One region of the Roseibium sp. AWQ4_254 genome, then DNA from elsewhere that is predicted to be linked to it. Evidence: predicted binding sites of a transcription regulator. Region 1 holds the regulator's gene; each other region holds the start of a gene.
The links. The regulator LexA, encoded in region 1, represses DNA repair genes until DNA is damaged. The targets are predictions, from matches to a motif close to TGTTCNNNNTGTGTTCNG.
Positions count from the first base shown of each region.

Region 2: parE (DNA topoisomerase IV subunit B) is a predicted target of LexA. The motif match lies at 1,800-1,817, and genes of this name have one in related genera.
Region 3: uvrA (excinuclease ABC subunit UvrA) is a predicted target of LexA. The motif match lies at 3,002-3,019, and genes of this name have one in related genera.
Region 4: ACXAIC_RS01740 (carbohydrate kinase family protein) is a predicted target of LexA. The motif match lies at 1,801-1,818, and genes of this name have one in related genera.

Region 1 is NZ_JBSWYH010000021.1:68,558-75,637, forward strand. It holds gene gltA (citrate synthase) at 1-357, opposite strand, end outside; gene gltX (glutamate--tRNA ligase) at 585-2,009, opposite strand; gene ACXAIC_RS16690 (ComEC/Rec2 family competence protein) at 2,148-4,571, shown strand; gene lexA (transcriptional repressor LexA) at 4,576-5,286, opposite strand; gene ACXAIC_RS16700 (hypothetical protein) at 6,048-6,917, opposite strand; gene ACXAIC_RS16705 (acyl-CoA synthetase) at 6,914-7,080, opposite strand, start outside.
Region 2 is NZ_JBSWYH010000002.1:82,134-89,213, reverse strand. It holds gene parE (DNA topoisomerase IV subunit B) at 1-1,720, opposite strand, end outside; gene ACXAIC_RS02170 (tetratricopeptide repeat protein) at 2,308-3,174, shown strand; gene xth (exodeoxyribonuclease III) at 3,929-4,711, opposite strand; gene erpA (iron-sulfur cluster insertion protein ErpA) at 4,773-5,114, opposite strand; gene ACXAIC_RS02155 (deoxyguanosinetriphosphate triphosphohydrolase) at 5,258-6,475, shown strand; gene argS (arginine--tRNA ligase) at 6,575-7,080, shown strand, end outside.
Region 3 is NZ_JBSWYH010000002.1:45,710-52,789, forward strand. It holds gene ACXAIC_RS01995 (L,D-transpeptidase family protein) at 1-1,621, opposite strand, end outside; gene ACXAIC_RS02000 (single-stranded DNA-binding protein) at 2,204-2,758, opposite strand; gene uvrA (excinuclease ABC subunit UvrA) at 3,217-6,147, shown strand; gene ACXAIC_RS02010 (DUF1127 domain-containing protein) at 6,495-6,647, shown strand.
Region 4 is NZ_JBSWYH010000001.1:390,677-397,756, reverse strand. It holds gene alaS (alanine--tRNA ligase) at 1-206, opposite strand, end outside; gene recA (recombinase RecA) at 613-1,683, opposite strand; gene ACXAIC_RS01740 (carbohydrate kinase family protein) at 2,088-3,047, shown strand; gene ACXAIC_RS01735 (pseudouridine-5'-phosphate glycosidase) at 3,138-4,076, shown strand; gene ACXAIC_RS01730 (cell surface protein) at 4,491-5,696, shown strand; gene ACXAIC_RS01725 (DUF6384 family protein) at 5,760-6,698, shown strand; gene ACXAIC_RS01720 (hypothetical protein) at 6,778-7,080, shown strand, end outside.

The DNA.
Region 1 (7,080 bases):
GTTCATCTGCTCGTGGATCATGGTGTGATAGGTCACACGCTGAACGAAATCGTCCTTTTGGACCTTGGTCGGCAGTTCGCCGTAAAGCAGCAAGTAGCAGGATTCCAGAAAGTCGCCATGATCGGCAAGCTGTTCGATCGGGTATCCGCGGTAAAGAAGGGTGCCTTCGTCGCCGTCGATATAGGTGATCTTGGATTCGCAAGATGCGGTTGAGGTAAAGCCCGGGTCATAGGTGAACATGCCAGTGTCCTTGTACAAGGACGAGATGTTCACGACCGACGGTCCGATGGATCCGTCAAAAACGTCGAAATCGTGGTCGGCGCCACCGACGTTGAGCTTGGCGTTGTTGTCGGCCATACAGAAACCCCTTCATTTATCCTGGTTTGCCCTCCAGAGTGTGTCCCGCAAACCGCGTTTGCCAGGATCCTGCCGGACGGCTCTTTAGAAAACTCGCGTCTTGCGTAGCCCATTTGCCGCAGTGCCGCAAGCAGGCCCGTGTAACGCTTTGGTCAAAGACCAGTTTTACGCGTGCCGCCAGGTGTGAAGGCGGCACCGCGTTGAAAAGGCTTTCGCTTCGGAAAGCCTTAGGCCGCCTGATCCTGGATCCGGTCGAGCGATTCCTGCCGGCCGAGGGCAATCAGAACGTCATAGATTCCCGGTGACGTGCCCCGGCCTGTCAGGGCTGCGCGCAGTGGCTGGGCAACTTTCCCGAGTTTAAGGTCTTTTTGCTCCGCATAAGCTTTTACGGTTGATTCCAGGGCTTCGGCCGTCCAGTCAGACACGTCCTTGAGCGCAACGCCGAGCTCGCCCAAAAGGGTGCGGGCGTCATCGGTGAGAATTTTGTCTGCCTTTTCATCTGTCTGCAGCGGCCTCTGCCGCCAAAGATAAGAAGCGCTTTCTGTCAATTCAACCAGCGTCTTGGCACGTTCTTTCAATCCGGGCAACGCAGCAAGGGCGGTGGCCCGGTTGGCCTCCAGCGCCATCCAGTCCAGTACGGCAGCGCCATCTTCAGCATGCTGGAGATAGACCCTCCAATGATCCAGAAGCTCCGTATCCGGTGTTGCGCGCATATAATGCCCGTTCAGGTTTTCCAGCTTCTTGAAATCAAAGCGGGCGGCGGACTGGCCAACAGCGTCCATCCCGAACCAGCGGATCATGTCGTCCAGCGCCATGATTTCTTCATCCCCGTGGCTCCAGCCGAGGCGCGCAAGGTAGTTGCGCATCGCCTGCGGCAGATACCCCATGGCGCGGTAGGCTTCGGCGCCTGTGGCCCCATGGCGCTTTGAAAGCTTGGCCCCGTCCGGGCCATGGATCAATGGAATATGGGCCATGGCGGGTACGGTCCAGCCCAGGGCCTGAAAGATCAGTGTTTGACGGGCCGCATTGGTCAGATGATCGACGCCGCGGATAATGTGAGTGATACCCATGTCATGGTCATCCACGACAACTGCCAACATGTAGGTGGGGGTTCCGTCCGAGCGCATGAGTACAAGATCGTCGAGATCCTTGTTCGGAATGACCACGCGGCCCTGCACCAGATCCTCAACGACCGTTTCGCCGTCCTGGGGAGCCTTGAGGCGGATCACCGGATCGATTCCGTCCGGCGCTTCTGAGGCTGGCCGGTCGCGCCAGGTGCCGTCATAGCGGGGCGGGCGGCCTTCAGCGCGGGCCTTTTCCCGCATCGCCTCGACCTCTTCGGGGGGCGAGTAGCATCGGTAGGCGGTGCCATTAGCCAGCATCTGCTCCACCGCTTCCTTGTGGCGACCGGCACGCGAATACTGGGAAATCGCGTCGCCGTCCCAGTCAAGGCCAAGCCAGGTGAGGCCATCGACCAAAGCGTCCACGGCCTCCTGGGTCGAGCGGGCCCGATCGGTGTCCTCGATCCGGAGCAGCATCTTGCCGCCATGATGTTTGGCGAACAGCCAGTTGAACAGGGCCGTGCGGGCGCCCCCAATGTGAAGGAACCCGGTCGGGGACGGTGCGAAGCGCGTGACGATCTCTTGTGCCATGGTGCTTTTTTTGAAAATCTCATCAATAAGGTGAGCGCGCGGGGCGCACTGCGTGTGTGGCGCGGTCTTATCACAGGCTTTGGCGCGGCTAAATAGGCTTGTCGGTTTCTCGAAGCCAGGCTGAAGGGGAGCGGAGCAGTGGCGGACGAGAACGCACCGCACGAAGACCTCAAAAGTCTTTCCGGGACGCCGAAAGCTCATACGTCTGTAGCTGCAGGTGCGCGCCAGAAAGAGACGGCCACTGGCAAGGCAGCTGATCCCGGTGCCGATCTGTGGATTTGGCTCGCGCGTTTTACGGCGAAACGGCCGGCCCAGTCCGGTTCTTATTGGCAGGAGCGTGGGCTGCTCTGGACCGCTTTTGCCTTCGCGGCCGGCATAGCGGTCTATATGGGACTGCCTCAAGAACCCTTCTGGCCCGCGCTTGCGGGTGTCCTCGCCCTGGCGTGTCTTGCGGCATTCAAAATGCAACGCACACGGGGGCTTGGGCCTATTATGGTGCTGCTTGTGTCTTTTCTGGCCGGTGCGACCAGCGGAGCCGTGCGGACAGCCTTTGTCGCAGCGCCGCGCCTTGGAGAACCCATGATTGCGACGCTCACAGGGACCGTTGTCTCCCGTGAAACGCGGGCCTCTGGAGTGCGGGTTGTGCTTGAGGTGACGTCTGTCAACGGCAAATCGTCCGGGGCGGTCGTCTTTCCGAAAAAGGTAAGGGTCCGGATACCGGCAGCGAGCCCGGCGCGAACCGGAACTTTGGTCCGTCTCAAAGCCCGTCTGTTTCCTCCGGCTGGGCCGGTTGTGCCGGGAGGATATGACTTTTCCCTCCGGGCCTATTTTTCGCAGATCGGGGCTACCGGGTTCAGTTTTGGCGTGCCGGAGGTTCTGGAGGCGCAATCCCTGCCTGCGGGGCTGCGTCTAACCGCCGTTGTCGGGGAGATGCGCAGCTGGTTTGCAAACAGGATCACAAAAATCCTGGGGGGCAGGCCGGAGGCGGGTCTTGTTGTGGCGCTGCTTGTGGGCGACAGGAGCGGTATTTCGGAGCCGCAGGAAGAGAACCTTCGCGCGGCGGGGCTTGCCCATATTCTTGCAATTTCGGGATTGCATATGGCGCTCTTTGCTGGTGGCACCTATGGCGCGGTGCTTTTTCTTCTGGCCCTTTTCCCGCCAGTTGCCCTGCGCTGGCCAATTCACAAGATCGCCGCAGTGCTGGCGCTGGCGGCAGCGGTCTTTTATCTGGTTCTGTCCGGGGCATCGATTGCTACCCAGCGGTCGTTTTTGATGATAGGTCTCGTCTTTCTGGGCGTTCTGACCGGCCGCCGGGGGCTAACCTTGCGCAGTGTCGCGCTGGCTGCGCTTTTCCTGCTGGGTCTGGCGCCTGAGAGGCTGCTTTTTCCAGGTTTTCAAATGTCCTTTGCCGCGGTGATCTGCCTCGTGGCGGTTTACGAGCTCTGGCGGAACCGACCGGATCCGCTGATTCGCCAGACCCACAATGGGGGCAGGCCTTTGCTGCAGCTTGCCCGGTCTACCCTGCGCTGGTCGTTGGGGCTGGCTGTCACAGCGCTGGTGGCCGGACTGGCAACCGGGATCATTGCCGCCCATCATTTTGGGCGCATAGCCCCCCTGGGGCTTCTGGGAAACGTGCTCGGCATGCCGATCTTCACCTTGCTGGTCATGCCCATGGGGGTTCTGTCGCTTGTTCTGATGCCGTTTGGCTTGGCCTCTGTGCCCCTCAGCCTGATGGCCTTTGGTGTCAGGTTGCTTCTTGATGTGGCGGGCTTCGTGTCTGATCTTAGTGGAGCTGCAGGCGCCATTGGCCGGATTGGTCTGCCGGAGATGCTGGCTTTTTCAGCTGCCCTGTTCGGCGTGCTGCTGCTGCCGGGCCGGTGGCGCTGCCTGGCCTTTGGGCCCCTGATCCTTGGCCTGGTGCTTGTGCAGGTCAGCCGGCCGCCGGACATCCAGATTGCCGCTTCCGGAAACAAGCTCGCAGCCCGGGACCGGATTGGGGATTTGCGCTGGTTTGCCCGCCGGGACAGTTTTGCTGGTGATATCTGGTTTCAGACGGAGGGAGTTCCAGAGGGCGAAATTAAATCGCGCAGGATGAAAGCGCCTCAAATCGCCTGTGATCCCGGCGGCTGCGTGATACGTGCCTATCAAGTGGCCGGGGCGCACGTGCCTGACGGCTTCGAGCACAGGCCTCTCAAACTGGCTCTCACAAAGAGGCCTGAGGCATTTGAAATGGATTGCCGATGGGCTGATTTGGTCGTGAGCGATCTGGTCGCGCCCCAATCCTGTTCTGCTCCCCTTGTGATTGACAAATCCCTGCGCCATGCGCGCGGTGCTGTTTCGATCTGGCTGGCGCGCGCCGCTTCCCCGGCCATGGAAGAGGCTGTGCCGGAAGGGCAGGGAACCCGGAAACGGGAAAGAGAGGATCAGGCATCTGCCCCCAATGCGCTGAAAACACGGGTACTGGCTGTCACGGACATCCAGTTTGCGCTTCAAAAGGAGCCCCGTCCGTGGAACCGGGCGGGGAAGGTGACGCGTACCAGCCTGCGCCAGGGAGGTGGCTAAACGGTCAATATTGGCGGAAGAGGGCGACAAGCCGTCCTTGAACACGCACCCGGCCGGGGCCGAAAATGCGGGTTTCGTAAGCGGGATTGGCAGCTTCCAGGGCAATTGAGGCGCCTTTCTTGCGCAGCCGCTTCAAGGTGGCCTCTTCATCATCCACCAGCGCCACCACGATATCGCCGCTATCGGCGCTTTCCGTGCGGCGGATCAGCACGGTGTCGCCGTCCAGAATACCGGCCTCGATCATGGAATCGCCGCGCACTTCCAGAGCATAATGTTCGCCCTTGCCGAGAAGTTCCGGCGGCACTGTGATGGAATGGCTGTGGGTCTGAATCGCTTCGATCGGCACCCCGGCGGCAATGCGCCCCATGACTGGAATCTCCGTTCCCGCCACTTCAGGCTCCGGTGCAGGGCGAGCCGGTTCCGGCTTGCCAAGAGACCCTTCGATGACTTCCGGGGAAAAGCTGCCACGCTGGCGGGGGGCGCCGAGGCCCGGTGCAATGGAATCCGGCAGCCGGACCACTTCCATGGCGCGGGCCCGGTTCGGCAGGCGGCGGATGAAGCCGCGTTCTTCCAGAGCCGTGATCAGCCGGTGAATACCGGACTTCGACCTGAGGTCGAGAGCGTCCTTCATTTCATCAAAGGACGGCGGAACACCGGTTTCTTTCAGTCTTTCATGAATGAACATGAGCAGTTCATACTGCTTGCGCGTCAGCATATCGGCATTCCTTGACCATGAGAAGGTTCTGGTACAAATCAAGAACACATTACCTGTTCTCATTGTGTTCCGCAAGCGTAAATGTTCTCTTACTGTTCTGCCGGGCCACTTGTGGATCTGTCAGAGTAAAACGGCACTGGCAGTTGCACTTTTGGCCGTATTGATCGCTGGCTGGGCGGCATGACAAAACTCAACCGTACGATGAATGGTGCTCCGGACTGAAAATCGGGAACTTTTGCATTCATCGGGCAATTGGCCCCGTTTTGCTCCGCTGGCTCAATTCTTCACTACAGAATAGTCTGCGTCGGCGGCGCAGAGATTTGGTCATGGGGTGCTGTTGTGTTGTCTGATTGCAATAGATGTTGTGTAGCCGCAGACACCTGCACGAAGCTGCCCAGACTTCCTAAAACTTGGTTGTCCGAACAACGGACAAACTTATTCGAAAATTTTTAAAGATGACACTGACAACGAACCGGATACAGTCTTGAAAACCGTGTGCCACGCATGCCACGGAACGAATAATCCAGTAGGACTGTCTTGCTTTGGAAATGCCCCCCAAGGTTTCCGCGCTTCAACGTCTTTTCCCTATTTCTACGTTTTATAGAAGTCCGGATTGAAAACCAGCTACTCCTGACAATTAGAACCGCGAAATTCCGCATTTTCCCGGACAAGACTTTCTGGTGCCGATGAAATTCGGCCCGTGCCATTTAAGTCCGGTGCGTACACTTGTGCGCTTTGGAAACCGGCGTTTCAAGTCGGGGTCATCCGTTCTCCCTGACGATCAGCAGCTCGCACGTTACCAGCGTCGGCGCGCCGCCGGGGACAAGTATACCCTCAAAGAGAGCACCGGTCAGGTCCGCGCAGCGGACCGGGACAGCGGGCGGTGTTCCTTTTTCCGCTCCAGCTCCCGGGCGCAACAGGATTTCGGAAATCAGGCCTGTCATGGGCGCGCTGTCGGTGAACCGGGCTCCGGCAAGGCTGCCGAGGCCGTAAACGCAATAGGGGCCAGGGCCAAGTGTGGCTGCCAGGCTTTCGATGCTGGTGGACAGGTCCTCAAACGGGGCGAGGGTCGTGATCAGTGCATTATGCGTTGGCCGCGGGGAGGCGCTGTCCTCTGTCCTGGTCCGGAACAGCGTGAATTCGGTTTCCGGGTCCAGCTCCGCCTCGAACCGCGCGCCCCTGAGGCCCCAGCCGGAGACCGTGATGTCCTGCGTGGCCGTCAGCGTGTGGGGCTGCAGGTGGCCGAGGCGTTGCTTGTTCCCGTCCTGCCAGAAGCCGTGAATATGGGCGAACCAGCTCCCGTCCTTCCAACCCAGGATGGCGACAGCCTCCTCAAGGACAGCAGCGGCGGAGTGGTGGGTGTCGCTGTACCAGGCGGCGTGCCGGTCGTCGATGGCCCGGTCGGGCATGACGTAGTCGAAGGCCGAGAGGGGGAGGCCGGACAGATCCAGAACGGCGGAGGAAAAGCCGGACGCAGCAGCCCACACGCCAAGATTGGTCAGGAGCGGTGTGCCGGCGGGCACGGGAACCGCTATCGGAATGGCGTCGCAGAGCGCAAAGGGGCGCCTGTCGGCCGCGGCAGGGCCCGGATGGCGGATATCGGCAAGGGCTGACGGTGCTGGCCGTCTCATATCAGGCCCCGGCTGGTCAGGACGTCCCGAACCAGTTTCTTCGTGACTTTGCCATAGGCGCTGGTCGGCATCGCATCCACAAAGAGATAGCGCGCGGGCATCTTGTATCGGGAGATCTTGCCGGTCAGAAACTCTGTCAGCTCCGCATCTTGAACCTGCTGCC
Region 2 (7,080 bases), on a different contig from region 1:
CGGCCAGATAGAGATGGCCGCTGCGGATAAGCTCCGGCATCTCCCGGTAGAAGAAAGTGATCAGGAGGGAGGCAATATGGGCACCATCCACGTCCGCATCGGTCATGATCACGATTTTTTCGTAGCGCAGGTCGCTGTCCCGGTACTGGGAGCGTGTGCCGCAGCCTAGAGCCTGAATAAGATCGGCCAGTTGCTGGTTCGCAACAAGCTTGTCGCGCCCCGCATTGGCAACGTTAAGGATCTTGCCGCGCAGAGGCAGTACGGCCTGGTTGGACCGGTTACGGGCCTGTTTGGCGGAGCCGCCAGCGGAATCTCCCTCCACGATGAAAAGCTCGGTGCCGTCGGCCTGATTGGCAGAACAGTCGGCTAGCTTGCCGGGCAGGCGCAGTTTGCGGACAGCTGTCTTGCGGGCTACATCCTTTTCTTGCCGACGGCGCAAACGCTCCTCAGCCCGGTCGATGACCCATTCCAGCAGCTTGTTGGCCTGATTCGGAGAGGCGGTGAGCCAATGGTCGAACGCATCGCGCACGGCCATTTCCGTAATCCGGGTGGCTTCGTTGGTGGCGAGCTTGTCTTTGGTCTGGCCGACAAATTCCGGCTCCCGGATGAACACAGACAGCATGCCCCCGGCCGAAGTCATCACGTCGTCACCGCTGATGATGCTGGCTTTCTTGTTGTTTGTCAGTTCCCCATAGGCTTTCAGACCACGCATCAGAGCGTAGCGGAACCCGGCCTCGTGTGTGCCGCCCTCCGGGGTGGGCACCGTGTTGCAGTAGGAATTGACGAAGCCGTCGCCGGCAAACCAGTTCACGGCCCATTCGACAGAGCCATGCTTGCCGGTTTTGTCGGTGCGGCCTGCGAAAATCTCGTCAACGACCCGGCGTTCCTTTTCAAGCCGTTCGCTGAGAAAGTCCTTCAGCCCGCCGGGGAAATGGAACACAGCCTCCGCCGGGGTCGGGTCCTTCTCGGACAGAAGGTCCGGTGCACAATGCCACCTAATCTCGACGCCGCCGAACAGATAGGCCTTGGACCGCGCCATTTTGAGTAGCCGGGCGGGCTGAAATTTGGCCCCTTTGCCGAAAATCTGCTCATCCGGCGTGAAACGGACCAGAGTACCCCGCCGGTTCTGGGTATCGCCAACCATCTCAAGCGGGCCTTGCGGGTGTCCCCTGTGGAAGGTCTGGCGGTACAGTTTGCGGCTGCGCGCCACTTCAACAACAAGTTCAGACGACAGGGCATTGACCACAGAGACCCCGACCCCGTGCAAGCCTCCGGAGGTTTCATAAACCTTGCTGTCGAATTTGCCGCCCGCATGCAGGGTGGTCATGATCACTTCCAGCGCGGACTTGTCCTTGAATTTGGGGTGCGGATCGACGGGAATGCCTCGGCCATTGTCGACAATGGCCAGGGAGCCGTCCTCGGCAAGCGACACATCAATCCATGTTGCGTGTCCGGCGACCGCCTCGTCCATGGAGTTGTCGATCACTTCGGCAAACAGGTGATGCAGCGCCTTTTCATCGGTGCCGCCAATATACATGCCCGGACGCCGCCGGACCGGCTCGAGCCCTTCAAGAACCTCAATATCTGCCGCCGAGTAGTCGTCCGGCACAGGCACGTGTGGCGGCGGGGGAGCTTTTTTTGGAGCAGGCTTTACAGCCTCGTCTCGTTCAGAAGACGAGACCGCCGCATTGCCAGCAAAGAGATCGTTTTTTGCGCTCATTCCATATTGCCTGAAAGGTTCGAAGCTGTGGTTGCCAGGGTCCAGCGCCGTTACCTACACCGAATCACGGACAAGTTTGAAGGACAAATGAAGAACGGCAAAGGAAATTGCCGGAATGCGCCCGTTTTCAACAGGCAGACCCTTCATTCCCGGTGGGAAACAGATCATCAACCAGACTGTGATCTAATGGGCATGCAAAGGGAATGGGCAGGGCAGGTGGCCGAAATGTGCCAATTCGGCAACACTCGGCAACAGAGTTGGTCCTGAGGCGCAGGATTGGGTGAATTGCCGCTGTTCAGCCATGTTTAGCAGACAACCCTTGCGCTAAGTTCGGGTTGCTAAGCGGCTTGGACAAACTGTGCAGTCTGCTGAAGACAGGGACGTAAATCCCGCAAAAGGCCGTGGTTGGACGCAGAATGGTCCAACTTAAGCCGAATTGATAGGCCAGCTTGGCCCTTGCAGGAAAAAGAACCGCCGGATGGCAGACAGGCGGTCAGAAGAGAAAAAAAATGCGCGAGGCGCGAACAAAAATAAGGGCCGTTAGAGATGGTCGGCTCAGCGATATTGCGCGGTCGCTGGCTCATCTTGTGACAGGCCAATTGAATGCTGAGGCGCTGCAGCCCGGCAGGGGGCGCCGGTTTGCTGTGCTCGTCGCCCTGACATTCCTGACGCTTGGCAGCCAGACGGCCGCCTTTGACGGTCAGCCGACCCAGCTGGATACGATCGGACCGGAAGACCTGTCGCCGCGCGAAGCGCTGCGTGCTGGTGCCCGGCAGTATTATTCCGGAGACAAGGCCGGGGCACTCAATTCACTGCAATATGCTGCTGAAAACGGGCAATCCATGGCGGCGTGGAAGCTTGGCGAAATGTATGCCAAGGGCGACGGTGTTGTAGAAGACGATCTCAAGGCCTTTCAGTATTACAGCCAGATCATCCGCGATCACGGGGATGACGGTCCGAACTCGCCCGATGCTCCGTTTGTAGCCAGCGCCCTTGTGGCCCTTGGGACCTATTATCTGAACGGGATTGAGGGCAGCGTTCCCAAAAGCGAAAATCAGGCCCGTCAGATTTTTACCCACGCGGCCTCCTATTTCGGAGATGCGGAAGCGCAGTATGAGCTGGGCCGGATCTATCAGGACAGCAATGCCCGCATGGCCGTGCGCTGGTACAATCTGGCCGCCCTGAAGGGGCATGTGGGTGCACAGGCGCGGCTTGGCGAAACACTTTATGCTACGGGGTCTTCGGACAAGAAAAAGGTCCGCGGCCTGATGTGGATGACTGTTGCCCGCGAACAGGCCAGTGGCACGGATGCCGGCTGGATCAACGCCCTGCATGAGCAGTATTTCGCTGTCTCGTCCGAAGCTGTGCGCCAGCGGGCCCGGAAACTTGCAGATGCCTGGATCGCCCAGAACCGCCCGGACATGGTTGCCGCTCAGCAGATTGGCGCTCAGTAAAGCACCGCATACGTCCTTCCGTCCGGCAGACTTCCAGCCGGACGCGGATTCGCTAGCGCTTCAAGTCAAGTCATCGCCTGCCGCTCCTCAAGCACTGCCGTCCTGCTGGCTCAATGTGTCAGCCTGGCTTGCTGGGAAGAGCCTCTTGCTGGTCAAGGAGGGGGGCCGTCCCGGGCGGCGCAGTCAGCTCCGGGCGCAGGCCGGGGGCAAGGGCTGAGAACGGGCAGGGGGCATTGCTCATTGTCCAGGATGTGTTGTTGAGCACCATGGAGCAGGTCGCCATACGCATGCCATCGGGACTTTTCAGGCAGATTGACTCTCCGAGACCGTAGTCCTCGCCATTGTAGCGGCACGTGCAGGACACAGACTGCGCACTGGCCACGCTTCCGACAAGAAACAGTAAGAGACAAAGGCCTGGTCTCAAACCTTTGAGTGGATTGGATCTGAGACAATGGCCAAAAAGACCGGCGCCGGTGCCTGTAACCGGGAAAAAAGTTTGTCCGCGTGGTGCCGGAGCGGACGGAAAGCGGCGTTCGGTCATCCCATCATGGCAAAAGAGTACCAGAAAGGCGGAACGCTGCAAGTTTTGCCTTAGTCAGGCCTCTCCTAACGGGGCACGGCCCCGGGAGAGGGCGGGGAAGCTCTCTTTCGCGCGCTGCGGTCATTTGGATTGAAACCGCTTTGTCTTTTGCCTGAAAGTCTCAGACTTCAGACGGCGAAAGGACCATATGTAAAACGCGATGTCTCCGAAAGGTCAAGCCGCCAAGTCGACCCAGACCGGAACATGGTCAGAGGGCTTTTCCCAGCCCCGGACATGTTTGTCGATCCCGCAGCCCGTCATACGGTCGCAGGCCTGGGGCGACATCAGGATGTGATCAATCCGGATACCGTTGTTCTTCTGCCAGGCGCCTGCCTGATAATCCCAGAATGTATAAGTTTCGCTTGCATCCGTGCAGGCGCGGACCGCCTCTGTGAAGCCAAGATTGACAAGTTCCCGGAACCTCTGGCGGCTTTCAGGCTGAAACAGCGCATCTCCCAGCCAGTTTTCCGGGGTCCTGGCGTCAATCGGGTCCGGAATCACATTATAGTCGCCGAGAAGCAGATAGGCGCCTTCTTCCTGAAGGCGCTTTTCCGCATGGGATATCAGCCGGTCCATCCAGGCAAGTTTATAGGGAAATTTCTCGGTTCCGAGCGGATTGCCATTGGGCAGATAGAGGCATCCGAGCCGCACAGGCCCCTTGTCGGTTGATACTGAACCTTCAATGAAGCGGGCCTGCTCGTCACTGTCATCCCCGGGAAGACGGCGCATCACGTTTTCCAGCGGGCGTCTGGAGAAGAGGGCCACACCGTTGAACCCTTTCTGGCCGACGGTTTCAACGTGATATCCCAGATCCTCAAAGGGCTGGCGTGGAAAATTTTCATCAACCGATTTGATCTCCTGCAGGCAGGCGATCTCTGGGGTGGCTTCTTTCAGCCATTCCAGAACAGTGTCGATGCGTGCCTTCACGCCATTGATGTTCCAGGTGGCAATCTTCATTGGCCGGGGAGCTCCTTGACCGCGAGAGCCGGAGCTCCGGCCAGGTCCGTGTTTTGGGGCGTCAAATCGTGAAACTGGTCCCGCAGCCGCAGCCGGCGGTCGCGTTGGGATTATTGATCTGAAACGATTGTCCGATCAGATCGTCAACAAAATCGATCTCGGATCCGCCCATATATTGCAGGGAGACGGCATCGATCAGCACGGTGGCGCCGGGGTTTTCGATCACGAGATCGTCGTCTTCCGTGGTGGCAACAACGTCATATTTATACTGCAGCCCGGAGCAGCCGCCGCCTTCCACACTGACCCGCAGCATGCTGCCGGCCGGTTCTTTCGACAATATCCGGGCAATGCGCTTGGCAGCGCGCTCGCTGACTGTTACTCGATTTTCAAGTGTTTCGGTCATGGTTTACCGACTCGCTAGGCTCTTGCTGTCCGCAAGAGTGTGAAACCAGATGTTTAGAGATAAGTATGGTTTGAAGCCGCCCGCGTCAATCGGCGCCGTCCGGCAGGACCCGGGAAGTTTTTGTGAAAGATGACAGGCCAGATATGAAAACGGATATTGGGTTCGGCGCACAATCCCGGGCGGCCTTTGCGGAAAATCCTCTGAAAAGCCAGGGCCGTTTGTGCCCGGAACCGGAAAGTCCGACCAGAACACCCTTTCAGCGCGACCGGGACAGGATCATTCATTCCTCCGCCTTCCGGCGGCTGAAGCACAAGACACAGGTCTTTGTCTATCACGAGGGCGATCACTTCCGCACACGGCTGACCCATACGATTGAAGTGTCGCAAATTGCCCGGTCCCTGGCCCGGGCCTTGCGTTTGGATGAGGATCTGGCGGAATGCCTGGCCCTGTCCCATGACCTTGGCCACACTCCATTCGGCCATGAAGGCGAGGATGTCATGCACGACTGTATGGCCCCGTTTGGCGGATTCGACCACAATGCTCAGTCCCTGCGCGTTGTAACCCATTTGGAACAGCGTTACGCGGAATTCGATGGACTCAACCTTGCCTGGGAAACCCTGGAAGGGCTGGTGAAACACAACGGCCCGCTGGTCGGCCCGGACGGGTTGCCCCTTGGCAAGTTCAAGGACAGCGACCTCCCGTTTGCGATCCGCGAATATGCGCTGAAACAGGATCTTCGCCTGGACACCTGGCCGGGCGGAGAGGCGCAAGCCGCTGCCATCGCCGATGACATCGCCTATGACGCCCATGATCTGGATGACGGCTTGCGGGCCGGTCTCTTTGCGATCGAAGATATGCGCGATGTTCCGTTTCTCGCTGATATTCTGCGTGAAGTGGATGCAAAATATCCCGGCCTGGAAGAGGGGCGGCGTATTCATGAGATCGTGCGCAGATCCATCACCCGTATGGTGGAAGACGTCATCGGAGAGGGCTTGCGCAACATAGAAGCGCTCAAGCCGCAAAGCGCGGAAGATATCCGTCTGGCCGGAAAAATGATGATCGGGTTTTCCCCCGAAATGGTGCGCGCGGAAAAAGAGGTGAAACGCTTTCTTTTTGCCCGGGTTTACCGGCACAAGGACGTGCTCGCCGTGCGCAAGCTGGTGGCCCGGGTTGTGAAGGACCTGTTTTCGAAGTTCCAGTCGGACCCTGTCTTGATGCCGTCTCCCTGGAACCGGGATCTTGAAGGTTTGAGCGAAACAGAAATTGCGCGCCGCATCTGTGACTATATCGCCGGCATGACAGACCGGTATGCTATTGAAGAACACCGCAGATTGTTTGACGACACTCCGGAATTGGGGTAGGCGCTCGGTCAACTCTTTGGGCCCTGTCGCACCGGCATTACGGATTGTTGTTGCGTGCGGGGTTCCAGGTATGGAAGATCCAGACAAGACCGGTGTTCGATGAATATCTTTGAAGACTTCACGCTGCGTGTTAAAAACGCGCTACAAGATCTTGATTTAAAAGGTGTAAATGACTCACCTCCGGATCTTGCGCGCGTCGTTGTTGAATCTCCGCGCGATCCCGATCATGGGGATCTGGCGACAAATGCCGCCATGGTGCTGGCAAAGCAGCTCGGCATGAAACCGCGCGACCTTGCCGAAAAACTCGTGGCTAAACTGGCCGACGACCCTGAAATCACGGAAACCTCGATCGCCGGACCCGGCTTCATCAATCTGCGCGTTGCCTCCACCGTGTGGCAGCGGGTTCTGGCGAGTGTGCTCGACGAGGGCGCGCGGTTTGGGGCAATAACACTTGCCGATCCGCCGAAGGTGAATGTGGAATATGTGTCTGCCAATCCGACAGGGCCAATGCATGTGGGCCATATCCGCGGCGCGGTGGTTGGCGATGCTCTGGCCAATCTTCTGGCTTTTGCGGGCAATTCGGTCGTCAAGGAATATTATATCAA
Region 3 (7,080 bases), on a different contig from region 1:
GGCTGAAGGCCCGCACGTCTTTTTTGAAGAGGCTCTTGGACGGCGTGTCGTGCATATAGATATGATGCTTGTTCGGGAACAAGATCTTGACTTCCCCAAGGGCGTTCGACCGGCCCGGATATTGCCGCACATTCACTGATTGCTGCTTGGCAGCCACCGCATACCAATTGACAGATGCGGACGAAATCTGCCGACCGCCCGGGGTCGTCACCTCATAGCCTGCCCGGTCCAGATAAGACGGATCATTGGCCAGTTTGGGCAGCATTTCATTGACGATGATGGAATAGGGAACGCCCCAATAGGGATTGTATTCCACCACTTCGATCTTGTCGTAGAAGAAATTGGTCTGGTTCGACTTCTTGCCCACCACAACACGCATGGAATAGGGCTCTTTGCCAGCCTCTGTATAGGTGGCCGTGAAGGCCGCCTGGTTGATGAAGACCTTATGGGGACCGAGATGTTCTGGCAGCCAGCGGCTCCGCTCCATGGCGAGCTGAACCTTGGCAATCTTGGCCGCGTTGGTTTCCCCCACCATCGCCTTGATGGTGTTTTTGCCGACGATGCCGTCAGGCGTCAGGCCGGCATCTTTCTGAAAGGCCTTCACAAGGGCGACCAACTCCGGCGTATAGACGTCACTGCCGTCATAGGCCTCAAGCGTCTCGGCATGAACGGTCTTCAGCACATCGGACCCGTTCTTGGCGACTGCAGCAACAATATGCTTCATCTCGGGGCTCGACTTGCCCGCTTTCAGAAACGTGCCGGGTGCGATGACAATCTGTTCCTTGTCTTCGTCTTCCGCTTTCAAGCGTTTCAGTTCTTCAGTCAGCCTGCGGAAATGATCGCTTTGCGGCTGTATGGACTGAAGCGCGGTTGCTACATCATTGGCCGCAGCCAGATCGCCAAGCGCAGCGGCCAGGTCAACCTTGTGCCGGGGCAGATCATGATATTGGGAAATCCGGTTCGGATCGACGCGGCCGCGCTTTGCATCCAGCACATAGGTCAGAGCGGCAGCGCTGAGCCTCATCTCAAACCGCATCAGAACGGCGGCCCGGTCCGCGTCGTCAACGCCGCTGAGATCGGGAAGCGGCACAAAATAGTCTTCAGGCACCAGTCCGTATGAGGCCGCGTCACCCAGTTCCATCCGCAGCCGTTCGGCTTTCAGGGTGACGCCATTGGCATCCACCCAGAGAAAATCCGGATGCTCCCGGTAATAGGCGATCAGCGCCTTGCCCACGTCCGGAAGGACTGTCAGGGATAGGCCTTTGAGGCTTGGGCGGGCTTTGTCAAACGCCGTCAGAACTTCAGCCGCCGGCAGGGCATCGCTTCCCGTGAGAGCCGTTTCCTGCGCTTCGATACCCTCGGTGGCAGTCGGCTGGACTTCTGCAGTCTTCTTTTCAGAAAGTGGCGTCAGCGACACTGGCTTGAGCACATCCGCCTTGTAATTCAGGTAGCGCGGAGCGGACACCTTGACTTTGGCCGCTTTCTGGCGGAGCTGTTCTGCACGCAGCTGTTCCTGCTGAATTCGTTGCCGTTCCGGATTAAACAGACGTTGAAAAAAGCCCTGAGCAGACGCCGGACCGGCCATAGACGCGCAGATTCCTCCCGCCAGCACTGTCACCATGAGACAGGCTTTCAGGGATGTGCCAGCAGCCCATTGCAGCTGTTCCACTTTGCCGGTCTTGCGGGTGGCATCTGACCGTGTTTCTTGTTTCATATTGTTCGCCTGCATCGCGTAACCCTAAAAAGTCGCGGCCCCGGTAACCGGTTCAACGTGTCAGTAACACTGTCCGGGCGCGGAACCGCCAGCCCACTCTCCTTAAAATTGTCCCGAATCCTGAACGGGTCCGGTTCAACTTTGTCCGCGATGTGTAGCGCTGGAACCCGGTAAAATTAAGCCGGTGCAGCAATTCCGTCCGCGAACCGCAAACTGATTGTTACTATATCAGGATTGATGAAGGGGTTAAGGGCAAGGCTCATACACATATTTTGAAATCAAATCGGTGTGACGAATATGTCGCGTGCCTCTTGTCTGTTGCGTTGAAATCTTAGAATTTCTAACCGCAAGTGGCCGATCCGAGTGAACGCAATTTGCTCCAGGACCCGGGCGCATCGGCGGCAGTCGGCGTATTTCTGGCAGCGCCGCTTAAGGTGCGGAAGCCGGGTTTTTCCCGGCTCCCTTGGCCTCCACGACCAAAGTTTGCGGTCAGAACGGAATTTCGTCGTCCATGGGGCCAGCACCGCCGCCACCGCCACTGCCGAAGCCGCCGCCTCCAGATCCGCCGCCATAGCCGCCTCCGCCGCCGGAGCCGCCACCATAGCTTCCGCCGCCACCGCCGCCGAAGCCGCCGCCACCTTGGCTGTCATTGCCATAATCCGGCAATCCGCCCCCGGACTGGCCGCCTTCGCCACGGCCATCCAGCATGGTCAGATTCGAATTGAACCCCTGCAGAACGACTTCGGTGGAATACCGGTCCTGCCCGGACTGGTCCTGCCATTTACGGGTCTGCAGCTGGCCTTCAAGATAGACCTTCGAGCCCTTGCGCAAATACTGCTCGGCCACCTTGCACAGACCTTCATTGAAGATCACCACCCGATGCCATTCGGTTTTTTCCCGGCGTTCGCCAGAATTGCGGTCCCGCCAGCTTTCGGAGGTAGCAATGCGCAGATTGGCGATCGGCCGGCCGTCCTGTGTCCGGCGGACTTCCGGGTCGGCCCCGAGATTGCCGACCAAAATAACTTTGTTGACGCTGCCCGCCATCCTGCACTCCTGTTTGTTATGGCTTGTCCAGTTTCCGGTGCGGTCTGAAACCTTCTGCCGGGTAATCTGAGCCTTTATAGCGGCTAGAAACCAGAACCGTAGCGGTCCGCCAAGCGCCCTGCCTTCATTTTTGTTCCCAAGAACCCATTTTCCACAAGGCAAGCCCTCTCCGCCACACCAGATTGACCGTGCCTCCCGGCCTGTTCTGAGGCAGCTTGCAGTTCCGTCCTCTTTTTCGCATCTTGTACTTGTTTTGTTCTTATCATTTCTGTAAACAGGTTTCAATTGCATCTCAGTTTTCATGGTGTTTCTCAACGGCCACGTCTTCCTCTACTGGATGTTGCCCGGTTCGGTGCTATATCGAGAAACGGTTTCAAGCACCGGCAGAGCTGTACTGGGACCAAGGCAAACGAATTGGCGGGCCGCTTAGGGCGGCCCAGACGGCAGGAACCACAAGCATGTCGACATCTGGCGGCGACCGGACAGACGAAACCTGGAAAAACGACCCGACGAAAATGATCAGCATTCGAGGGGCCCGGGAGCATAATCTCAAAGGTGTTGACCTTGACCTGCCGCGCGACCGGTTGATCGTCATGACCGGTCTGTCCGGTTCGGGCAAATCCTCACTCGCCTTCGACACGGTCTATGCGGAAGGCCAGCGCCGCTATGTGGAGAGCCTCTCCGCCTACGCCCGGCAATTCCTGGAAATGATGCAAAAGCCCGATGTGGACCAAATCGACGGTCTGTCCCCGGCCATTTCCATCGAGCAGAAGACAACGTCCCGCAATCCCAGATCGACGGTCGGCACGGTGACCGAGATTTACGACTATATGCGGCTGCTGTTTGCCCGGGTTGGGATTCCCTATTCCCCCGCCACGGGTCTGCCAATCGAAAGCCAGACGGTCAGCCAGATGGTCGACCGCGTAATGGAGCTGGAAGAAGGCACGCGCCTTTATCTGCTCGCACCGATGGTGCGCGGCCGCAAAGGCGAATACCGCAAGGAACTTGCGGAACTGATGAAAAAGGGCTTCCAGCGGGTCAAAATCGACGGAACGTTTCACGAGATTTCCGAAGCCCCTGCTCTCGACAAGAAATTCAAGCACGACATCGATGTGGTCGTGGACCGGATCGTCGTGCGCGACGACATTTCCGGCCGGCTGGCCGATTCTCTGGAAACAGCCCTGAAGCTGGCAGACGGCATTGCGGCTGCCGAATTTGCAGACAAGACGGATGCCAAGGGGGATCCGGAAAGGCTGATTTTTTCCGAAAAATTCGCCTGCCCGGTTTCCGGGTTCACCATTCCGGAAATTGAACCGCGCCTATTTTCCTTCAACAACCCCTTTGGCGCCTGCCCGACCTGTGACGGGCTTGGCACAACGCTGGCCTTTGAAGAAGATCTCGTGGTCCCCGACCACTCCCTGTCCTTGCGCGAAGGGGCGGTCCTGCCCTGGGCCAAAACCGGCTCCACCTCGCCCTATTATTCGCAGACCCTGGAAGCGCTCTGCACCCATTTCAAGGTCGCCATGTCGACCCCTTGGAAGGATCTTCCCCAGGAAGTTCAAAATGCGGTTCTGCATGGCACCGGCAAGACCAAGGTTGAATTCGTCTATGATGACGGAGTGCGCAGTTACAGGACCGAAAAAGCCTTTGAAGGAGTGATCGGAAACATTGAACGCCGCTGGCGGGAGACCGAATCCACCTGGGTGCGCGAAGAACTGGCCCGGTTCCAGTCTGACCATGCCTGCCCGGCCTGCGGCGGGTTCCGGTTAAAACCCGAAGCCCTGGCAGTTAAGATTGCCAGCAAGCACATCGGTGAAATCACCGAATTGTCTATCCGCGAGGCGCGGGACTGGTTCGATGGCCTTCCGGCCCAGCTGAATGACAAACAGTCGGAAATCGCCGGGCGGATCTTGAAAGAAATCCGAGAACGGCTGAAGTTCCTGAACGATGTCGGCCTCGATTATCTGACCCTGTCCCGCTCCTCTGGCACTCTTTCAGGCGGCGAAAGCCAGCGCATCCGGCTCGCCTCGCAGATCGGCTCCGGCCTGACCGGCGTGCTTTATGTGCTGGACGAGCCGTCCATCGGCCTGCATCAGCGCGACAATGCCCGGCTTCTGGAAACGCTGAAACATTTGCGCGACCTAGGCAACACGGTGATCGTTGTCGAGCATGACGAAGACGCGGTTCTGACGGCCGACTATGTCGTGGATGTCGGCCCGGGCGCCGGGGTCCATGGCGGTGAGGTGGTGGCCAAGGGCACGCCCCCGGAGATCATGGCCAATCCGAAGTCTCTTACCGGCGAATATCTGTCCGGCGCCCGCACAATTGACCGAGCGGATGGACGGCGCAAGATCAACAAGAAACGGCAATTGTCCGTCCGCGGCGCCCGCGGTAACAATTTGAAGAACGTGGACGTGGATGTACCTCTCAGCACCTTCACATGCGTTACGGGCGTTTCCGGCGGCGGCAAGTCGACCTTCCTGATCGACACACTTTACAAGGCAGCAGCCCGCAGGCTGAACGGTGCCCGGGACAATCCTGCCCCCCATGATCGAATCGACGGGCTGGAAGTGCTGGACAAGGTGATTGATATCGACCAGTCACCAATCGGCCGCACCCCGCGCTCCAATCCGGCAACGTATACGGGCGCCTTTACACCGATCCGGGAATGGTTCGCCGGCATGCCCGAGGCGAAAGCGCGCGGCTATCAACCGGGCCGCTTTTCCTTCAACGTGAAGGGAGGCCGCTGCGAGGCCTGCCAGGGCGACGGAGTGATCAAGATCGAGATGCACTTCCTGCCGGATGTCTATGTCACTTGCGATGTCTGCAAGGGCAAACGCTACAACCGGGAGACACTGGAGGTCCAGTTCAAGGGCAAGTCCATCGCCGATGTTCTCGATATGACCGTAGAAGAAGCCGCCGGATTCTTCTCGGCGGTTCCGGCTGTGCGGGACAAGATGGAAACACTCGCGCGTGTGGGCCTCGGTTATATCAAGGTTGGCCAGCAGGCCACCACCTTGTCCGGCGGTGAAGCGCAGCGGGTGAAGCTTGCCAAAGAGCTGTCGAAGCGCTCCACCGGACGGACGCTCTATATTCTGGATGAGCCGACCACTGGGCTCCATTTCCACGATGTTGCCAAATTGCTCGATGTGCTGCACGAGCTGGTGGATCAGGGCAACACGGTTCTGGTGATCGAGCACAATCTCGAAGTCATCAAAACGGCGGACTGGATTATCGACCTTGGGCCGGAAGGCGGAGATGGGGGCGGTACCATCGTTGCCACCGGCCGTCCGGAAGATGTTGCCGAGACCCCGGAAAGCTATACTGGCCAGTTCTTGAAAGAGGTGATGCACCGCCGGCCGCAGCGCCGCCCGGATGCAGCTGAATAAGCGGATTGCGCTCTGCGTTCTGATATGCCGCCTCCACAGCCCCCATAGGCGTGTGGTGGCAGCACCGCAGCAGGCGAGCCGGGGCGGCCCGCAACTGCCTTAAAAGGCCTTTCATGAAGTTTTTTTCTTGTGAAGAAATGCCTGTGTGCATTGCACACAGGATTCTGCACTTGAAAAACGTCTCTTTTTTGGCCGATTTCCGCCGCTTTACGATTCTTTGTTTTGCATTGCACAAATTGCATGTCTGTCATGCGAAGTTCGCACTTCTTTTATTTTAGAGGGTGAATTATATATTTCTCAACAACGACGCAGCCAACAAAGCGCCGCGCTCTTAAAGGAATAAGAAAATGTTAGACACTGTGCGCAAAAAGTACAGCAACTGGGTGAATTATCGCCGTGCGGTTGACGAATTGTCCCGCCTCTCAAATCGCGAACTGCAGGATCTCGGCATCTACCGCAGTGATATCAAGTTCGTGGCCCGCCGTTCAGTGAACGGCTAAGAAATTCAGATCGCGTCCGAGGGCACCCTCCTCCCAGCCTAAGGACGTGTGACACGCGGGGCATCCTCCTCCCAGTCCCGCCACGTCGAAACGACGCCCGCCAGTACCTCCTCCCACTGGCGGGCGTTCGTTTGTCCGGCTCCAGGCTTTCCTTGATCTTCGCCTGACAGGCTCCTGTCTTTGGACCGCCCCAAATCCCGCCTCTTTATTCTCGGAACCTGGCCTGCGCGCTCCGGCCTTGTCCATACCCGCATTTTGCAGATGCGAAGTCAGTTGCCTTCAGCTATGCTCAAAATGAGTAACAGCCCGGTAAATACTGCATTAACCCTTTGATGTGATGCATTTTCTGCATATCTGCCGCGCGATTCCCCCTCTACCTCGCAGTGCACAATTTTCCTATCTTGCTTCCTGTAAGAGATGAATGGGCCAGACA
Region 4 (7,080 bases), on a different contig from region 1:
CGCACCACCTTCTGCGCGGTGACTGCCCGGGAATAGGGACGGGTCTCCAGACCGGTGAACACGTTCTTGAACTGGTTCATGCCCGCATTGGCGAACATCAGCGTGGGATCATTGCGCGGAACCAAAGGCCCGGACTCGACCACTTCGTGATCGTTTTTCTTGAAATAGTCCAGAAATGTGGAGCGGATTTCATTTACGCCGGTCATTCGGGTCTCGCATTACGTCCTTGCCCGGAAAATCGGGCCTAGTGAAAGTCAGCCAGCCGGACAGAACCCCTGAGGCCCCGCAGCCGGAACAGCCTTTTAACTTTGCGCTCAAACCCTGTCCAGCGGTTGCATGCGTTCTGGGCAAGTCTGCGGGGCGGGAGCCACGGCTTCCGCTTGCCGCAAAGGCGCTCCACCGGTCTTTCCGGGTGTTTTGACCTTGCCTCCAGATCTCCCAGCGCCGGTCTGGATGGCGGCCAAAAGAAAAGCCCTCTCCCGTCCGGAAAGGGCTTTGCCTCTTGGTGATACATCTTTCAGCCGGGTTCCCGGTCCGCCCGCCGCAAATGACGGGTAAGGACAGCCCCCCGTCTGGGCCGAGGGGCGTCTGAGAGCACGTCTTTTGGCGGTCTCAGTCGCCCTGCTCTTCGTCCCCGCCTTCCGGGTCAATGATCGCTTCAGCGATCAGGCCCGCATTCTGGCGAATCGCGAGTTCTATTTCATCGGCAATTTCCGGATTGTCCTTCAGGAACTGCTTGGCATTCTCGCGTCCCTGACCAAGCCGCTGGCTGTTATAGGAGAACCACGAGCCGGACTTTTCCACCACATTGCCCTTCACGCCCAGGTCGATCAGCTCGCCCATCTTGGACACACCCTCGCCATAGACAATATCGAATTCAACCTGACGGAATGGCGGGGCCAGCTTGTTTTTGACCACTTTTACCCGTGTCTGGTTACCGACCACCTCGTCCCGGTCCTTGATAGAGCCGATCCGGCGGATATCGAGGCGGACAGAAGCATAGAACTTCAGTGCGTTGCCGCCGGTCGTCGTTTCCGGAGATCCGAACATCACACCGATCTTCATGCGGATCTGGTTGATGAAGATCACCATGCAGTTGGACTTGGAAATCGACGCGGTGAGTTTGCGCAGCGCCTGGCTCATAAGACGTGCCTGCATGCCCGGCAGGCTGTCGCCCATTTCACCTTCCAGTTCGGCCTTGGGGGTCAAGGCGGCCACGGAATCAATCACCAGAACGTCGATTGCCCCGGAGCGCACCAGCGTGTCGGCAATTTCCAGCGCCTGCTCGCCCGCATCGGGCTGGGAAATCAGGAGATTGTCGATATCAACGCCGAGCTTGCGCGCATAGACCGGATCAAGTGCGTGTTCCGCGTCCACAAAGGCGCAAATACCCCCATCCTTCTGGGCCTCGGCCACCGTGTGCAGGGCCAACGTTGTCTTACCGGAGGATTCCGGTCCATAGATCTCCACAATCCGGCCACGCGGCAACCCGCCGATCCCAAGAGCGATGTCCAGTCCGAGAGACCCGGTCGAGACGGCTTGAATCTCAACGGCCTGCCCCTGCCCCATCCGCATGATGGAGCCCTTGCCAAAGGCCCGTTCGATCTGGCTGAGCGCTGCATCCAGCGCTTTTGTCTTATCCATCTGGCTGCTTTCTACGAGACGAAGTGTACTTTGCGACATGGGTCACGCTCCTTATTCCACGACGGACGCGTTGTTTCAATGACAGGGTTTGTACCTTATTTGTTCTCTTTTTGCAATCTTCTAAAAGCATCTGTTTTCAAAGCAGGATTTTAACTTTGTTTCCAATATGTTCTTAAAGCCAACAAAGAAAATTACGTTACGTTAGAAAAATCTGGAAACATACGATTTTCCCGTGGCAAACCAGAATCGCCCGGGCCGGAGCCAAGATCCGGTACGGTTGCCCGGCCAGGCCGGATCTGATAGCCCGCCCCACGGCGTGGCCGGTGGCTGATCCCGCGCGGCCCGACATCACCGAACGACACCGCGTGTCAGAAAGACCTGACAGCTGCTGACACGGGCGTCCCTTAAAGTGCGTCCTGAAAGAAACCGGAAGAGCGATCCCCGTGCCTGACTTTCCTTCCCAGCGACTGGTTGCCATCGGCGCGGTTCACTATGACACGATCGCCCATGGCCGCGAGAGGATCTGCCGGGACACCTCAACCCCGGCCCGCTTTACCGCAAAACCCGGCGGGGTCGCCACCAATATTGCCCGGGCCGCCTGCCGTCTTGGGGTTGCGACCACACTCATCGGCGCGGTCGGCACCGATGGGGCCGCCGCTTTTTTGAAGGAGCTGCTGGCCGCAGAAGGCCTTGATCTGGCCTTTCAGACCCGGTCCGGCTGCGCGACGGGGCAATATCTGGCCCTGCATGATCCTGATGGCAGCCTGGCGGCCGCCTGCGTCGATGACCAGGTCTTGAGCGAAGCCCCGGCCGGTTTTTTTGCCGCCGCCCTGGCACAGGAGCTGCAACGGACGGCGCCTGCCCCTCTGTGGCTGCTGGATGCCAACTTGCCCGAACCGATGCTGCACGCTCTTGTTCAGCAAATTCGCAGCTCCCGCCCCGAGCACGGCGGGGTCCTGACCGCCAATGCGGTCTCCAATGCCAAGGCCCCGAGGCTCAAAGGCCTGTTGGCAGAGCTGGACTGCCTGACCCTGAACCGGGGGGAAGCCGCCGCTTTGACCGGCCTTGCGGACACCCTGCCCGCCGACACCCTGGCAAACGCCCTCACACAGCAGGGTCTGAAAGCTTTTGTCCTGACCGATGGCGGCCGTGAGGCCCTGGTCTCGTCCGGAGGGGTGTTGCACCGTCTTGCGCCACCCAAGACCGCCATTGTGGATGTGACCGGGGCTGGAGATGCCCTGACAGCTGGCGTTCTGGCGGCCCTGGCCCGGGGCCACGGTCTTCTCACCGCCGCCCGCTGCGGCCTTCAGGCGGCAACCCTGACGCTGCAATCGACAGGCGCCCTTGCCGAAGGGCTCCGCTGGGATCAGATCCAAAGATTTGACCATACGGACAAATTGTAAGCTTGGCGCTGCGGCGCCCGGCTCCTATAAAGCGCTCAAAAGGGCAGCAGACCGAAGCTGCTGCTTCCTCTTCAAAGAAGGCCAGACCCTGTGACACGCAAACCTGACGCCGCCGCCCTGAAGTCTCTTCTCGTTTATAGTGACGAGGTCCACGCCGCTTTGGACCGCTCCGCCCCGGTCGTTGCCCTGGAAAGCACCATCATCACCCATGGCATGCCGTTTCCGCGAAATGTGGAAACCGCCCGGCAGGTGGAAGCAGATATCCGCGCAGAAGGGGCGGTGCCCGCAACCATTGCGGTCATGGACGGCAAGATCCATATCGGTTTGAGCGATGCGGAGCTCGACCGGCTGGCCAAGGCCGGTTCCGTGATGAAATGCTCGCGCGCTGATCTCACCTTCGCGCTTGCCACCGGCGCTTTCGGAGCAACCACCGTGGCAGCCACCATGATGGCCGCCCATCTGGCCGGCATCCAGGTGTTTGCCACCGGCGGCATCGGCGGCGTTCACAAGGGCGCTGAGGAGAGCTTCGACATTTCCGCTGATCTGGATGAACTCGGCCGCACTCCGGTCTGTGTTGTCAGCGCGGGGGCCAAGGCTCTGCTCGACATTCCCAAGACCCTTGAAGTGCTGGAAACCCGGGGCGTGCCCGTCATTGCCTATGGCACGGAAGAATTGCCAGCCTTCTGGTCCCGCGAGAGCGGCCTCAAGGCTCCCTACAGCCTCGCCAGCGCCGCCGAGATCAGCAATCTTCTGAAGATGCGCGAAAACTTTACGGATCATGGCGGTGTTCTGATTGCCAATCCGGTGCCCCTGGCAGACGAAATTCCGCGCGCCGAGATGGCTGGCTATATCAGCACTGCCATTAAGAAAGCCGCGGCGGAGCGGATTACCGGCAAGGAGGTCACCCCCTTCGTGCTCGGAACCATTTTGGATCTGACCGATGGGCGCAGCCTTGACACGAATATCGCACTCGTGCGCAACAACGCCCGTCTGGCAGCCAAAATCGCCACCTCGCTTGCCGGGGCCTGACGCCCCCGGCCCCTTGTCTCCGCCGTGCCCGGGAAAAGCCAGGACAATACAGCACGCCGCTGGCCGCAAAACGGCAGCGCCTGAGCGCGCCCCTTGAATGATGGAGACAGCGGGTCTGCTGACACGGGCCAAACGGCAGGAAAACCGGCGGTCCCGCACCATGCGGGAGGGCTTGCCAGGCTGGCCCGACCTGAGACGCGCCATCGATATGTTTCTGTCGCAATTTCCCCCTAAGGATGGAGCTGCCCGAACGGCTTCGAGGCTTTGAGGCAATCGCAGGGGCCCTAAGCCGTTGACAGAGCGGCGTTAGCCTGCCCTTACTGACGGCATGAATTGACAGGAACGGGAACGGCCGGGCAGACCCATTAGACTTGCCCCAGAAGGCAGAGCCGTTGCCCACAAGGAGGCCAGACTATGACAGATGCGTCCGCAGCCCAAGACAGCACCCCGAAAACAGCCCCGGCAGGCGGGTTTTCGCCGCTTCAATACCTTGACCGGGCGCTCTCCACCTTGCGGGACATCGGCATCACGCCGCAGTCGGAAACCGATGCGCCGATCAATGCCCTGCTGGAACAGATCTCCGACCTGTCGCCGGACAAGGTTCTGGTGATCTCGCGGCCCCTCAGCCAGGCCTCCAATTTCAACGAAGTCGTGCGCACCCAGGTCCAGCAGATGGACATTGGAGAGCGCTATGAAGACATCACCAACGCGTTCAATTCGATCCGGGACGATGCCAAGGCGCTGGTTGACCAGCTGGCCGACGGCAAGATCTCCTTCACCGAAAACCTTGCCAACACATGGCGCGACATGCGCCGGGGCACGATTTCCGACCGGTTCCAGGATATTCGCAGCACCTATAAGGAGGTGGCCAGCGCCACCAAGGACCAGATTGAACGGGAGCAGACAATCCTGGAAGCGTACCGGGATTTCCGCGGCGCACTGAAACAGGCCGAGGTGACCGCGCTGGAGCTGCTCAACATGGCCACCGAAACGCTGGGCGGCAAGAAAAAGGCCCTGGAAGCCGCCTCCGGCGAGGTCGAAGCCTATGCGGGCGATGATCCGGCCCAGAAGGCCCGCCTGGAACTGGCGCGCGATGAACGCATGCGCGAAATGCAGGACGAGGAAAAGCGCTACCAGATCGCCAAGGATCTGTCGGACAATCTGACCATCGGCTACAACACCTCAGAAGTGATTATGGCCCGGCTGGTGCAGACCACCAATGCCAAGGAGCGCGTCTATGCCCAGTCCGTCAGCTTCTTCTCCACCAACGAATCCGTTCTGACTGCCCTTAACGCGTCCTTCACCGGACTGCAGGGCCTGCATGAATCGACCGAAACGCTGAACGCGATGAAGGACGGCATCAACAAAAGCCTGGAAACCCTGGCCGAAATCGGCGACGCTGTGCAGCAGGAAGCCCTGAAAGCCGGATACGGACCGACCGTGGCGGCCGCCTCGGTCAAGAAACTGGTGGATTCAGTCGTCAATTTCCAGGTTCAGTCCCGGGAGATCATCACCGAAATGCGCGAGATGTCGACCAAGAATTCCGAAGAGATCCGCTCGGCGGTTGAGGATGGCAAACGCCGTCTGGCCAAACTGACCGCCCAGGGTCAGGGGCTCTAACAAAGGCCGGTTTCGGGCCGGTGCTCCACCGGCCCTTTTCCCTTTCACAAAAGACAGGTTTTGATGGACAGCAGGGCAGACACATCTGACGCTCCCCTCGATGATCTGATGATGGCGATGGACGTGGTCGACACGCTGCGCCACGAAGAGGGCCAGATTGCGCGGGAACTGAAAGCCGATGACCGCGACGCCGCCATGGTGGAGCGTCTGCGCCAGGTCTATGCGTCCCAGGGGATCGAGGTTCCGGACCATATCCTGAAAGCAGGCGTTGAGGATCTCAAGCGCGACCGGTTCGTCTATGTCCCGCCCAAGGCCGGCCTGCAGCGCAGCCTGGCCATGATCTACATTTCCCGCAGCACCTGGTCGAAATGGCTGGCGGCCGCCACCGCCGTGCTGATCGTGGCCGTGACTGCCTGGTATGTGCTGGTCTCCTTGCCCGAGCAGCGGGCCGCCGCCAATCTGGCCGCCCACCTGAAGGCGCTTCCGGGCACCTTGAACGAGCTGGTGACGCGGATCGATACGCTCACAGACGATGAGGCCATTGAAGCCAAGGCCAAGACCCTTGGCGACGACGGCAGCCTTGCCCTCGCCGACGGGCGAAACGAGGCGGCTTTCAAAGCGGAAGCGGATTTGCGCCAGCTGGCCGCCCGTCTGCAGGAGGTCTTTGAGGTGCAGATCGTCTCGCGCGAAGGCGAGCCGACCGGTCTCAGCCGCGTTCCGGAAGCCAATCCGAGTACTGAAAACTATTACATCTTCGTGGAGGCCATCGCCCCGGACGGCAAGGTGCTGAAACAGACCATCAAGTCCGAAGAAACCGGCAAATCCGAGACGGTCGACAAATGGGGCCAGCGGGTGTCCAAGACTATCTATGACGCGGTGCGGCGGGACAAAATGGAAGACGGCATCGTCCAGAAAGGCGTGCTCGGCCACAAACGGCGGGGCGATCTGGAGATCAAATGGCGCAGCGGTGTGCAGGAAGGAGCGATTACGCAATGGCAGTAAGGCTCAAGGCGGACCCGTTCGTCAGACATCTGAAGGAAGCTCGCCTGCATGACCGGGGGCGGCAGCCGGAGGAGGCCTCATGCTGAGCGGCCGCCAGACCCTTGGGAGCATTGAACAATCCCTGTCCGACCTAAAACGGGAAGAGGCCGAGCTCAGCAAGCGCATTGAGCGCTCGACCCGGGCCCTGACCGACCTGCAGGAACGGCAAAGCGAAGCCTACCGGGATCTGGCCCGGTTCCGGCTCGACACGGACGCCGCCGGTACGCTCAACACCCGTCTGGACAGCGCGGCGCGGGAAGCCCGCCGCCTGCTCGACAAGCGCAGCGACGACTACAAGGTCTTGAGCGAGCAGCTGCGCCAGAGTGAAACTGAACGCAGCCAG